One region of the Paenibacillus sp. FSL P4-0338 genome, then DNA from elsewhere that is predicted to be linked to it. Evidence: predicted binding sites of a transcription regulator. Region 1 holds the regulator's gene; the other holds the start of a gene.
What was found. The regulator Rex, encoded in region 1, represses fermentation and respiration genes when NADH is low (regulators of the CRP and FNR family bind a similar motif). The targets are predictions, from matches to a motif close to TTGTGAAATATTTCACAA.
Positions count from the first base shown of each region.

Region 2: MKZ07_RS32825 (flavocytochrome c) is a predicted target of Rex. The motif match lies at 4,578-4,595, and genes of this name have one in related genera.

Region 1 covers NZ_JBBOCG010000001.1:2,558,689-2,564,821, reverse strand. Annotated here, with positions in the region: gene MKZ07_RS11325 (hypothetical protein) at 1-43, shown strand, start outside; gene dinG (ATP-dependent DNA helicase DinG) at 162-3,023, shown strand; gene MKZ07_RS11315 (redox-sensing transcriptional repressor Rex) at 3,162-3,812, shown strand; gene MKZ07_RS11310 (amidohydrolase) at 3,802-5,103, shown strand; gene MKZ07_RS11305 (cell wall elongation regulator TseB-like domain-containing protein) at 5,133-5,654, shown strand; gene MKZ07_RS11300 (aminoglycoside adenylyltransferase domain-containing protein) at 5,888-6,133, shown strand, end outside.
Region 2 covers NZ_JBBOCG010000002.1:2,031,102-2,037,234, forward strand. Annotated here, with positions in the region: gene MKZ07_RS32790 (pentapeptide repeat-containing protein) at 1-105, shown strand, start outside; gene MKZ07_RS32795 (hypothetical protein) at 169-696, shown strand; gene MKZ07_RS32800 (Crp/Fnr family transcriptional regulator) at 854-1,555, opposite strand; gene MKZ07_RS32805 (lactate utilization protein) at 1,650-2,327, shown strand; gene MKZ07_RS32810 (DUF4291 domain-containing protein) at 2,486-3,109, shown strand; gene MKZ07_RS32815 (response regulator) at 3,127-3,846, shown strand; gene MKZ07_RS32820 (hypothetical protein) at 3,974-4,432, opposite strand; gene MKZ07_RS32825 (flavocytochrome c) at 4,617-6,047, shown strand; gene MKZ07_RS32830 (FMN-binding protein) at 6,074-6,133, shown strand, end outside.

The DNA.
Region 1 (6,133 bases):
CGGGAAGCTGGAGTTTGGCCATCAGCTGGTTTCGCTTTTATAACTTTTTCCCGGTTCCTTTAGGCGATGCGCCCCACCACTTTCTGGGGTGTGCATCGCCTTTTTTCGTAACTTCTGTTATGCTGATAAAGAGTCTCAAGTGAAAGGGAATAGAACTTATAATGAAATTTGCCGTGCTTGATTTTGAAACTACGGGAACCCAATCTGTGGGAGAAATCATCCAGGTTGGCCTTGCCATTATAGAAGAAGACGGGACGATCTCCCGGGTGTATGGTTCCTACGTCAAGCCCGGAGCACCCATTCCTCCTTTTATTACGGGCCTGACCGGAATTACAGACAGTGATGTACAGGATGCGCCAGAGCTTGATGAGATGATGATGGAGCTGGTGCCGCTGCTGGATGATGTCGTCCTCGTCGGACACAATGTAGCGTTTGATTTTCATTTTTTGCAGAATGCGCTGGACCGCTGCGGCTACCTGCCGTTTCAGGGGCGGATTCTGGATACCATCGATTTTCTCAAAATATGCTTTCCCTCGCTGAGCACCTATCAGCTAGGCGCGGTAAGCAGCCACTTCGGCATTACGCATGACCGTCCCCATCAGGCTGACAGTGATGCGCTTGCCACGGCTATTGTGCTGCTTAAATGTCTGGAAGAGCTGCACAGTCTGCCGCTGTTGACTATTCAGCGGCTGAATGAGCTGTTCGCAGACGAAGACAGTGATTTGGCCTGGTATTTCGACGGTCTGCTGCGGGAGCGGGAGATGGAGACCTTTCAGCCGGAAGGAGAGCTGAGCTTCTACCGCCAGCTTGCGCTGGCTGTGGGGGATTGGGCAGAGTTGGCAACGCCCCGGGAGGAAGGAAACGTCAATCCGCTGGAGAATATTACCTTTGAAGAGTATATGGATGAGGTAACGAAGCGGCTGAAGGCTGTTCTTCCACAGTATGAGAGCCGTGAGGCCCAGGAGCTGATGATCCATGAGGTCATTACAGCGCTTGAGAAGGACAAGCATCTGCTGATTGAAGCGGGAACCGGCACCGGCAAGTCGCTGGGTTACCTGCTTCCGGCCATCTACCATAGTGTGAAAAGTGATCAAAAGGTGATGGTCAGCACTCATACCATTAACCTTCAGGACCAGTTGCGTGAGCGGGATATCCCACTCTTAACCAGCGTTGTGCCGTTCCCGTTCAAGGCCTCCATCTTTAAGGGAAGAGGGCACTATTTGTGTCTGCGCAAGTTCGAACATAGAATGAATAAAAAGGACTTTACGAGTCCAAGAGAAGAAGCGCTCACCGCTGCGCAAATGCTTGTCTGGCTGACCCAGACGACGACCGGCGATGATGAGGAGCTTAACTTAAGCGGACGGGGCGGCGATTTCTGGGAGACTGTAGCCAGTGATACCGACTCCTGCCTGGGACGGGCTTGTCCCTGGTTCCGCAAATGCTATTACCACCGGGCCAAGCATGAAGCCGGGATCTCTGATGTGGTGGTCACCAATCACTCCAAGCTGTTCGCAGATGTCAAAGCCGGGCATCAGCTACTTCCGGCTTACGATCATCTTGTGATTGATGAAGCCCATCATCTGGAAGATATTGCCGGCAAGCATCTTGGCATGCAGATGAAATATTTCACATTCGCCCATACCCTCACCCGCCTCTATAAGGATAGCCGGAGCGGGCAGCTGCCTGCCCTCCGCCAGAGTCTGCAGTCTTCGGGCAGTGAGCAGGCTTCCGAATGGAGCGGCGTGATCGACCGGATCTATCCCGATCTGCTGACGGTGAAGGAATCTTGGGATGCGCTCAGCGACCGGCTCTTCAGCCTGCTGCCCGAGCGCAGCGATGCCGGAGCCGGTGAAGCAGGCCAGCTGGTGGCCCGCCTGCAGCCGGGCAAGAAGCCGAAGGATTGGGAGGAGTTGGCGGCCCTTGAGAATACGCTGAACCTCAGTCTGAGCGATATCATCCGCAAGGGTGACAAGATGCTCAGTGAGATGCGTGACACGGACAGCCAATCCTCCTCGGACAGTCTTGTGACCGATATCGGCGGGTTATTTAAGGATCTGGCATCCATTAGAGAGCAGATCCGCTTCTTCATGGGCCTGAACGATGAGAATATCGTGTATTGGCTGGAGGGAAGCGGTAATTATAAAGGCAAGTCGCTGCAAATGTATGCCGTTCCTGTAGATGTCAGTACCCAGCTCAGGGAGCTGTTCTTCGACAAGAAGAAGAGTATTGTCCTGACCTCGGCCACCTTATCCGTGGATAAGTCCTTCCAGTTCATGATCGATAACCTGGGCCTTGGTGAAGCTGCGGAGCAGGGGCGTCTGATGACAGCGCTGCTTCCGTCGCCGTTTAAATACCGGGAGCAGGCTCTGCTGGTCATTCCCCGCGACTTCCCGAGCGTCAAGGGAAGTATAGGGGATGCCCGTTTTGTGGACACGCTTGTTCATTCCCTCGCCGAGACTGCTGTAACTACACGAGGGCGAATGCTGGTGCTGTTCACCTCCTACAAGATGCTGCGCCAGGTCTATGACCCGCTGAAGGAGGCGCTTGCCTCCCAGGATATCGCGGTGCTCGGACAAGGTGTGGAGGGCGGCAGCCGGAGCAAGCTGATCCGCCGCTTCCAGGACAGCCCGGCTTCGGTCCTGCTCGGTACCAGCAGTTTCTGGGAAGGGGTAGATATTCCGGGAGAAGCATTGACCTGCCTGGCGATTGTCAGACTGCCGTTCCAGCCGCCGAATCACCCGCTGGCAGAAGCGAAGTCGGAGCTGCTTCAGGCACAGAAGAAGAACCCGTTCATGAAGCTGTCCGTGCCGCAGGCAGTCATCCGCTTCAAGCAGGGCTTCGGGCGGCTGGTCCGCACGGCGCAGGACCGGGGCATCGTAATTGTGTACGATACTAGAGTAATTGAATCGCATTACGGAAAGTACTTCCTGTATTCACTCCCCGGTCCCAAGATGGAGCATATGCTCACCGAGCAGATGGTCCCGAGAATTGCCGAATGGCTGGAAGACGGCGGGGTTTCCTAATTCATCTGCTATTGCTATTATTAATAAGTCATGATTAACCTGAAGATCCGTTCCCGCCCTGTCCTGCCGATCCGGCAGGCGGGGGGCACGGTTGCTATAATTGAACGGGTATAACACAACTATTAAGGAGGAGAATACATGAAATCGGATAAAATATCGGAGGCCGTCGTGCGCAGGCTCCCAGTGTACCTGCGTTTCCTGAACGATCTCCAAAAACGTGAAATCTCCACAGTCTCTTCTCAGGAGCTGGGCCAGAAGCTTGATCTGAATCCCGCCCAGATCCGTAAGGATTTGGCTTACTTCGGTGATTTTGGCAGGAAGGGTATCGGCTACGATGTATCCTATCTAATTGAGAAGATTCGCCATATCCTGAAGCTTGACCAGCAAATTAATGTTGCACTGGTTGGAGCCGGTAATCTCGGTCATGCCTTGTCTAACTACAACGCTTACTTGAAGGATACGATGAAGATTACTGCGATCTTCGATGCCTACCCGCCGAAGGTGGGCCAGCAGATCAACTCGCTGGTTGTGCAGCCGATGGAGGAGTTAAGCAGCACAATCCGCTCGCAGGGCATCCGCATCGGGATTATTACCGTACCTGACAGCGAAGCCCAGAATGTAGCTGATATTCTTGTGGACTCCGGCATTGAGGCGATTCTGAACTTCGCACCGGTTATTCTCAAGACGCCTGCCAATATCCGGATTCATGCCGCAGATTTCACCACAGATCTGCAGAGCCTGGCCTATTATTTGCATGATGGAAAGGATGAGGCAGAAGATGAGCAGTAAGATCACGATAATCAAGAACGGGCACTTCCTGGTTCCGGGCAGCGACAAGCCGGTTCTAAGCGGGTATATGACCCTGGAGAATGATCTGATTACTTACATAGGTGAAGCTGAGCCGGTAGTGGAGGATGGCGCTCAGGTCGTAGACGGCAGCCGTCTGCTGTTCATGCCGGGTCTGGTCAATACCCATGGGCATACGGCCATGTCACTGCTGCGCGGATACGGCGACGATATGGTGCTTCAGACTTGGCTGCAGGAGAAGATGTGGCCGATGGAAGAGAAATTCACTGGTGATGATGTATATTGGGGAACCTCGTTGTCCGTACTGGAAATGCTGAAGGGCGGCACAACCACCTTCCTCGATATGTATGATCATATGGACCGGGTAGCGGAAGTAACGGAGCAGTCCGGTATTCGTGCGGTGCTGATGCGCGGCGTAATTGGGCTGTGCCCGGAAGAGGTACAGCAAGCAAAGCTCGCTGAGGCGGTTGCTTTTGCCCGTAACTGGCACGGCAAGGCTGACGGCAGAATTACAACTATGCTCTCACCGCACGCTCCGTACACCTGTCCTCCAGAGTTTTTCATGAAGTTTGTGCAGGCTGCCCATGATCTGGACCTGCCGATGCATACCCATATGTCCGAGACGCGCCATGAAGTGGAGCAGAACGTGGCTGACTACGGCCTTCGTCCGGTCGCACATCTGGAGAAGCTGGGGATGTTCACCCGTCCTTCGCTCATTGCCCACGGGGTTCATCTGAACGATGAAGAGATCGGGATTCTGGCCCGCTATAACGTTGGCGTGTCGCATAACCCCGGCAGTAACCTGAAGCTGGCCAGCGGGGTTGCACGTGTTCCTGAGCTGCTGCGAGCCGGGGTTAAGGTCTCCCTGGGTACAGACGGCGCGGCAAGCAACAACAATCTGGATATGTTCGAAGAGATGAGGCTGGCGGCTCTGATCCACAAGGGCGTAAGCGGTGATCCTACAGCGGTACCGGCTCCTGAAGCGCTACTGATGGCCACGGAATACGGGGCTCAGTCTATTTTCCTAAGCGGGGTAGGCCGGCTTGCAGCAGGAATGAAGGCCGACTTCATCGCGCTTGATATTGACCAGCCGCATTTGCTGCCGCATACCGATCTGCTCTCCCATGCCGTCTATTCGGCAAGTGCCAAGGATGTGGAGCATGTATGGGTGAACGGCCAGCAGGTTGTGAAGCATGGACAATGCCTGACACTGGATGAAGAAGCTATCCGCCGCAAAGCACAGGAGACGTTCGAGAGCCTGCTTAAACGGTAATTCAGGAGAACGGGAAAGGAAGCAGCGTTGTGAAGAAGAAGAGGAGAAAATGGATCTGGCTGGGGCTTACCGTGGTGCTGCTCCTTCTGTTCGGATTAAGCCAGTTCTATGCCTACATTATGAAGGACCAGTGGAACGAGCGGAATGAGGCCAAGGAGCTGGCCCGGACGCGTGCCGGACTAACGGAGGTAACCAAGGCTCAGAAATCCGTCTGGAATGAGAATGAGATCTACTGGGTGCTAACCGGCAAAAATGAAGCCGGGACCGATCTGATGGTGTGGGTCCGTTTCACCTTGGAGGGCAAGCCTGCCGGAGGCGACAACGACCTGTATGCTGAAGAGCTGAGCAAAGGCACTTCCGAAGAGAAAATGCGCGGAATCATAGCCGATCAGTTACCGGACGTGAAGATCGAACGGCTGCTGCCCGGTGTATATAACGGGGAATATGCCTGGCAGCTATTTTACAAAAAAGACGGGCGATTCTATTACAACTTCTACCGCTTCAAGGATGGCAGCGCCATCGGTGAGGGGTACAGTTTGCCCAACCGTTAAGCTAAGCGCTCAGCAGAATAACATGCGGGGGAACAGATTATCTGTTCTTCCGTTTTTTTGTATCCATCATGTCGAAAATAATCTGGAACTGTTCTGGGACTGGTGGCAGACGGGGAACTGTGGCTTAATGGAGATATATGGTTTGAGATACATCGATTAATATACTTGAATTGATATACTGATTGTATTCCTCGAATGCTATCGCCAACCTGCATATATGTCTCTCAAGGAGGATGAAGAAATTGGAAGTTTTAGCATATTTGGATCAGGCGGTGGATTTGTTTAAGGAAGAGCTGGGGGATAATCTGTCGGGGATTTATCTGCACGGTTCCCTGGCCATGGGCTGTTTTCAACCGGATTCAAGCGATATTGATCTGCTCATTGTAGTAGAGGACAAGCTCCCCGCAGAGGTCAGTCATAGCCTTGCCGGTCGTATCGTAGCCTTTCATGACAGTCTGCCGAATAAGCGCGGAATTGAA
Region 2 (6,133 bases), on a different contig from region 1:
GATTGCCTTTTAGAAGGTGCCTTATTCGATGATAACACCGTTTGGCCATTAGGGTTTGACCCCTTGGAATACGGAGCAATTAAGGTTGGAGATAAACACTCCTAAGGAATAAAGCCTTCAGGAAAAACCGCTATTGTTCCATTGCTGCTTCTCTAGGATGGACCTGGATTGGAGAAAAATATGGATTTGTTGAAACTATGCGATCTAAAGGAAGTAAATGAGAGCCGTATTGAGTTTGACTATTATGTTCCTTTTAGTATTGAAATAGGAAATAAGAATTCACTAGCAAACGAGGATACTGTGTATTGGAGAACAGGAGATATAGAAAAATCGTTAATAGAATTTGGAATAGGCTCAAAAACAGGGGTACTTAGAAATCTAACATTAACCGCAGACAAAAATGCAGTATTAAATGATGTGGTCATTAAAAGTAATAAATTAGTTGAAGCTACTCCTTTTTTTGATTTAGGAATCATTCCTGATAGTGGAATATATGATTGCATCAATGATTTTCAAGTATGTTTGGAAAAAGAAGCGATCACAACGATCATTGGTGAAGCAGATAAATGCCATACCTTAGTCAGATTTGGAAGAACGAACATTGGTTTTATTTATGAGAATTATATCACTCATGTGACCGTGAATAAATTAACTATAGATGAGTATAGGGAATTGAAGAACGCATTGAAATTGTGAATGGAGTGATACCTTGAAGAAAATTAATCAGACAGAGTTGAATATTCTTATTCAAGATCACAATAGTGCCATAGAATACTTTAAAAGTAAATGTATGATGGATAAAATTTAACTAATACCGTCACATAAGCCAAGACCACACCAGCCCTCCTTGCCATTAGTCAAAATCCCTTTCCACTGCTTCTTGCAATAGCCTAAATTCATTCCTATAAAATTCAATCAAGCCGTCCCGCTTCATCCATGCCAGCTCTCTGGATAGGGCGCTGCGGTCTACGTCCAGATACTCGGCCATCGCTTTCCGGTCAAAGGGAATTGTAAAAGTCTCCGTTCCCGTTTCGCGCACAACTCTTGTTAAATAAGTCAGGACCTTATCGCGAATAGTCGGCATAATCAGACAATCATTCCGGTCATGCAGTTCTAACGCCCGTTCGGCGATACTATCGAAAAGATTACCAAGTAATTGTTCGTGTGCTATACCTAACTTTGTGCAAGGGCTCAATATGTTTTGGACCGGAATAAACAGAACCTCAAGTGGTTCTATTGCCTGTATTGACATTGGGCATCTTCTTCCACGGCTGGCAGCTGTTAGTACAGCGGTATATCCACCAGGATAATGGAGGGATACAATAATTTGTTTTCCTTTGACGTTCAATTTCGTACTTTGAGCGGTACCCTGCAATATGATGCCGACATCATCGACGAAATCCCCCTCACGGACCACCATCTCATCTTTTGCATATTCTTTCTGCGTGGCTGACAGACATTCAAGCATTTGGGGAATATCATCTGGAGAAATCCCTGAAAATAAACGTGATTGACAGAGGGAAGCTAAGTTATTCTGAGCGGCCTCGCGTTGCATGTGCAACATCCTTTTTCTTTTTACTATACTATATTAATTATACATACACACGAAGTTTAGCCACCTTGTCTAAGGTTAGAACGGAGGAAGAACAATGCAAGCGAAAGAAGATTCAATCAAAGCGAGAAACCGGCTGTTAGCCACTAAGGTTATTAAAAATCTGCAAAGCAGAAAATTTGAAGCCTATTACTGTGATAACGCCATTGAAGCTGCAGAAAAGGCGCTATCCTTAATTCCGGAACAGTCTTCGGTATCATGGGGCGGGTCCGTCACGCTTGAGGAAATCGGGCTTCTTGATCGGGTACGTCAAGGCAGTTATAGAGTCACTGACCGTGATACAGCACAGACGATGGAGGAACGTTATGACCTCATGCGCCAATCTCTTTTGTGCGATACCTATTTAACCAGCTTCAACGCGGTTAGTGAGGATGGGATATTGGTTAATATCGACAGTGTGGGCAACCGGGCGGCAGCGATTACTTTTGGACCGAGAAGTGTGGTTGCTGTCGTGGGGATGAATAAGGTGTGCAAGACCGCTGAAGACGCAGTAATCAGAGCCAGAACCTATGCCGCCCCCATTAACGCAAGCCGTTGTTCAAGTTCGTCCAGCCCATTCTTACATTCACCGCAAAAAACGCCCTGCCTGGTCAATGGTGCTTGCGCAGATTGTAAATCGGATGATTGTATCTGTTCTTACATCGTCGAAACAAGAATGTGTAAAACAGCGGGGAGAATTAAGGTTATCCTCGTTGGTGAATCTTTGGGATTTTGAAAAAGAACTAATAGCGGCTTTAGGGTAGGAGAATCTCCTCTATCCCAAGCCGTTTTTTCTATTTGGGAGGAAAGTTGATCTAAAGTTAGACTGAATAGCAGACTCAGAATATACTGATAGGAGCAGCATTAGAAAAAAGTTCGGAGGCAACCATCTAAATGACAACTGTGCGAAAACAACTGGAGCGGACGACAGATGCAGAAGAGAGAATAATCATCGCCCATTACAATGATCAAACGGTCAGAGTCTACCAAGCATATAATCATAAAATTGCAGATGAGGTATCAGAGTTTGGGCAATTCGGGCCTTCTTTCAAGATAGATAGAATGACCTGGATCAAGCCTTCTTTCTTATGGATGATGTACCGGTCAGGGTGGGCGACCAAAACGGATCAGGAGCGGATATTGGCGATTGATATTACCAGAGAGGGCTTCAATCATATTTTGTCTCAGGTGGTGCTGTCCTCATATGATCCTGACTTGTATGCTTCCCAAGAGGAGTGGCAGACGAAGTTACAAGCTTCCCAAGTGAGATGCCAATGGGACCCGGATAGAGATATCCATGGGAACAAATTGCCGCGAAGAGCCATTCAGTTAGGTCTCAGGGGCGATATGGTGCATAAATTCATCTACGAATGCATAGTAGAAATCACTGATATTACTGAGTTTGTAATCGATACCAGAGAGGCGATACAATCCGGGAAGTTCAGCACGGGGGTGTTGCCGAAGGAGACCCCGTATCCTGTGGAGAATTCTATTGAACGAACCTTAGGAATTATTTAGTAAGACAAGGAGAACCCATGAACATTAGAGTGTTGATCGTAGAGGATGACCCGATGGTGGCGAAGTTTAACCGGCATTATCTGGAGCAGGTTGCGGGCTTTGAGTATGCGGGCTGGGCGGCGACAGGGGATGAGGCGATGACTATGCTGGAGAAGGAGCAGGTAGATCTGGTGCTGCTGGATATTTATATGCCGCGTGTCAGCGGGCTGCAGCTGCTCTCTGCTCTGCGGGAGCAGGGGAGCAAGGTGGATATCATTGTGATCTCCGCCGCCAGCGACAATGCCAGCATCCGCAAGGCACTGCAGAACGGGGCCGTGGATTATTTGATCAAGCCGTTCGAGTTTGCACGGTTTCAGGCGGCCTTGTCGGCGTATCGTGAAGATTATAAGCTGATGCACAAGGAGCATCTCAGCCAGGAGCAGCTGGATAAGCTGCTGCGGCATTCGCTCGGGACGGAAGAGGAGCAGTCCGCTGCCTTGCCGCTGCCCAAGGGACTTGCCGAAGGCACACTGGAGAGCATCTGGAGCACGATTAACCGGCTGGAGAGCCGGGTGTTCTCCACAGAGGATATCAGCAGCCATGCGCCCATCTCGCGGATCTCGGTCCGCAAATATCTGGCTTTTCTGACGGAGGCAGGCATTCTGGAGATGGAGCTTAGCTACGGGGCAGTAGGCAGGCCGGTGTATATGTATAAGGTGAGACCTGAAGGGCATGAACTTATCCGTAAATATCTATAGGCTTTCTCTATAAAATAAAACGGAGTCACGGTGTCCCGAGGCTGCCTCAGGCGTTCCATGACTCCATATAGCCTTCACATTAGCTGTGAAGGTTATTAAGCTATGCCATACATAAACGTGCGCAGAATCAATCGAAGGCCTGCTGCAGAGCCAGCGGACTGAACTCGTTAATGATTTTGTAGGCTACCAGGTGCGGGTTGTTCATGTCATTGTCGTAGATAATCATGTGATGCTTGCCCTTCAAAATAATGTCGAACCGCTGCTTCCGGTCGGCCTGCACGATGGTCATGTAATAGCTGTACTTGTTGTCAGTGTTGACATTGCGGGCGGATTTCATCAGGCGGACACCAGAGAAATCATCGTAGATCCGCTTAATCGCTTCCGGCTCGGTGAGCACAACATCCTTCTGTTCACCGGGAACAGAAGACAGGCGGGTAATTTCCAGTGCAGCGATATCTTCCAGACGGATGGTTCGGGCAACTACTCTTTTGAATGAAGTATAGCGGCTTGCGGTGTAGCTCATCAGGGAGACACCGGCTGCTGCCAGAACAGCACCGGCCAGCCAATATTTTTCGCTTTTTTCCATAGTTTCTGTTCCTCCTAGTGATACGGTTGTATAAGCTCCAATTATAAATCTATAACCACATTCAAGCAAATTCACTACCTTTATTTACTTTATCATTTCTTTAATTACTAAATATTCTAGTGAGGGCTCCTTCAGGTTATGATGATTGTGAAAATATGCACAATGACAATTGGAGGAGAACAGAATGAACAGAAAGAGATGGGGAAGTCTGCTGGGCAAAGGGTTGCTGCTGGCAAGTCTGGTGGTATTGCCTGCATGTAACAGCACCAAAGGGGAGTCTACGGACATTGTAATTATCGGCGGCGGCGGCGCGGGAATGACTGCTGCCATTGAAGCGCATAATCAGGGAGCTAAGGTGATACTGATCGAAAAAATGCCTATGCTTGGAGGCAATACCGTCCGTGCGGAAGGCGGATTGAATGCGGCAGGAACACCTTATCAGGCAGCGGATGGCATCAAAGACAGTCCGGAGCTGCATTTCGAGGATACCATGAAGGGCGGCAAGAACCTTAACAACCCGGAACTGGTCAGAACGCTTACGAACGGTGCGGCGGCTTCCGTGGAGTGGCTGAAGGAGAATGGAGCCGAGCTGTCTGAAGTGGGACGCGCAGGCGGGGCAAGCGTGAACCGGATTCACCGTCCGGCAGGCGGGGAAGCGGCAGGGAATTTCATCGTAGTCGCGCTGAAGAAGAAGCTGGAGGAATACAAGATTGATGTGCGCCTGCGGACGACTGCCGATGAGATCGTCAAGAACAAGGACGGCATGGTTACCGGGGTGAAGGTGACGGATAAGGATGGCAAGCAGTACACGATTAGTGCCAATTCTGTTATCCTGGCGGCCGGCGGTTTTGGCGCCAACATGGACATGATCAAGGGGTACCAGCCGAAGCTGGAAGGGTTCTCTACGACTAACCATCCAGGCGCAACCGGCGATGGTACAACGATGGCAGAGAAGATCGGCGCCAAGCTGGTAGACATGAAGGAGATTCAGATTCATCCGACCACCATTCCGAATCAAGGCGTGCTGATCACGGAAGGGGTACGCGGAGACGGTGCAATTCTGGTCAATAGCGAAGGCAAGCGATTCACGAATGAACTGCTGACCCGCGATGTCGTGTCCCAGAATATTCTGGCCCAGTCCGGCAAAGTAGCTTACCTGATCTTCAATGATGAGCTGCGTGCGAACCTGAAGGCAACCGAGGTTTACTTTGGAATGGATCTGGTCAAAGAAGCGGCAACTCCTGAAGAATTGGCGGCACAGATTGGTGTAGACGGCAAAGCACTGGCAGATACACTGAATACGTATAATGGCTTCGTTGCTTCCGGTAAGGATACAGAGTTTGAACGGCCGGATCTTGAACTGTCTTTTGAAAAAGGTAAATATTATGCAATTCAGGTAACACCGGGAATCCACCATACCATGGGCGGAGTAGCGATTAACACTCAGGCACAGGTGCTGGATACCAAGGATCAGGTCATTGCCGGACTGTATGCTGCGGGCGAAGTAACCGGCGGGGTACACGGCGCCAACCGTCTGGGCGGGAATGCACTTGCAGACATCACCACCTTCGGCCGGATTGCAGCGGATGAAGCTGTGAAGGCACTTAAGAAATAGAAACTTTCCAGAAGGAGGAATTACTCATGCACAAGTGGACAAAAACGTTGCTGTTCTCTGCCCTTGCGGCTGCAACAGTACTTACG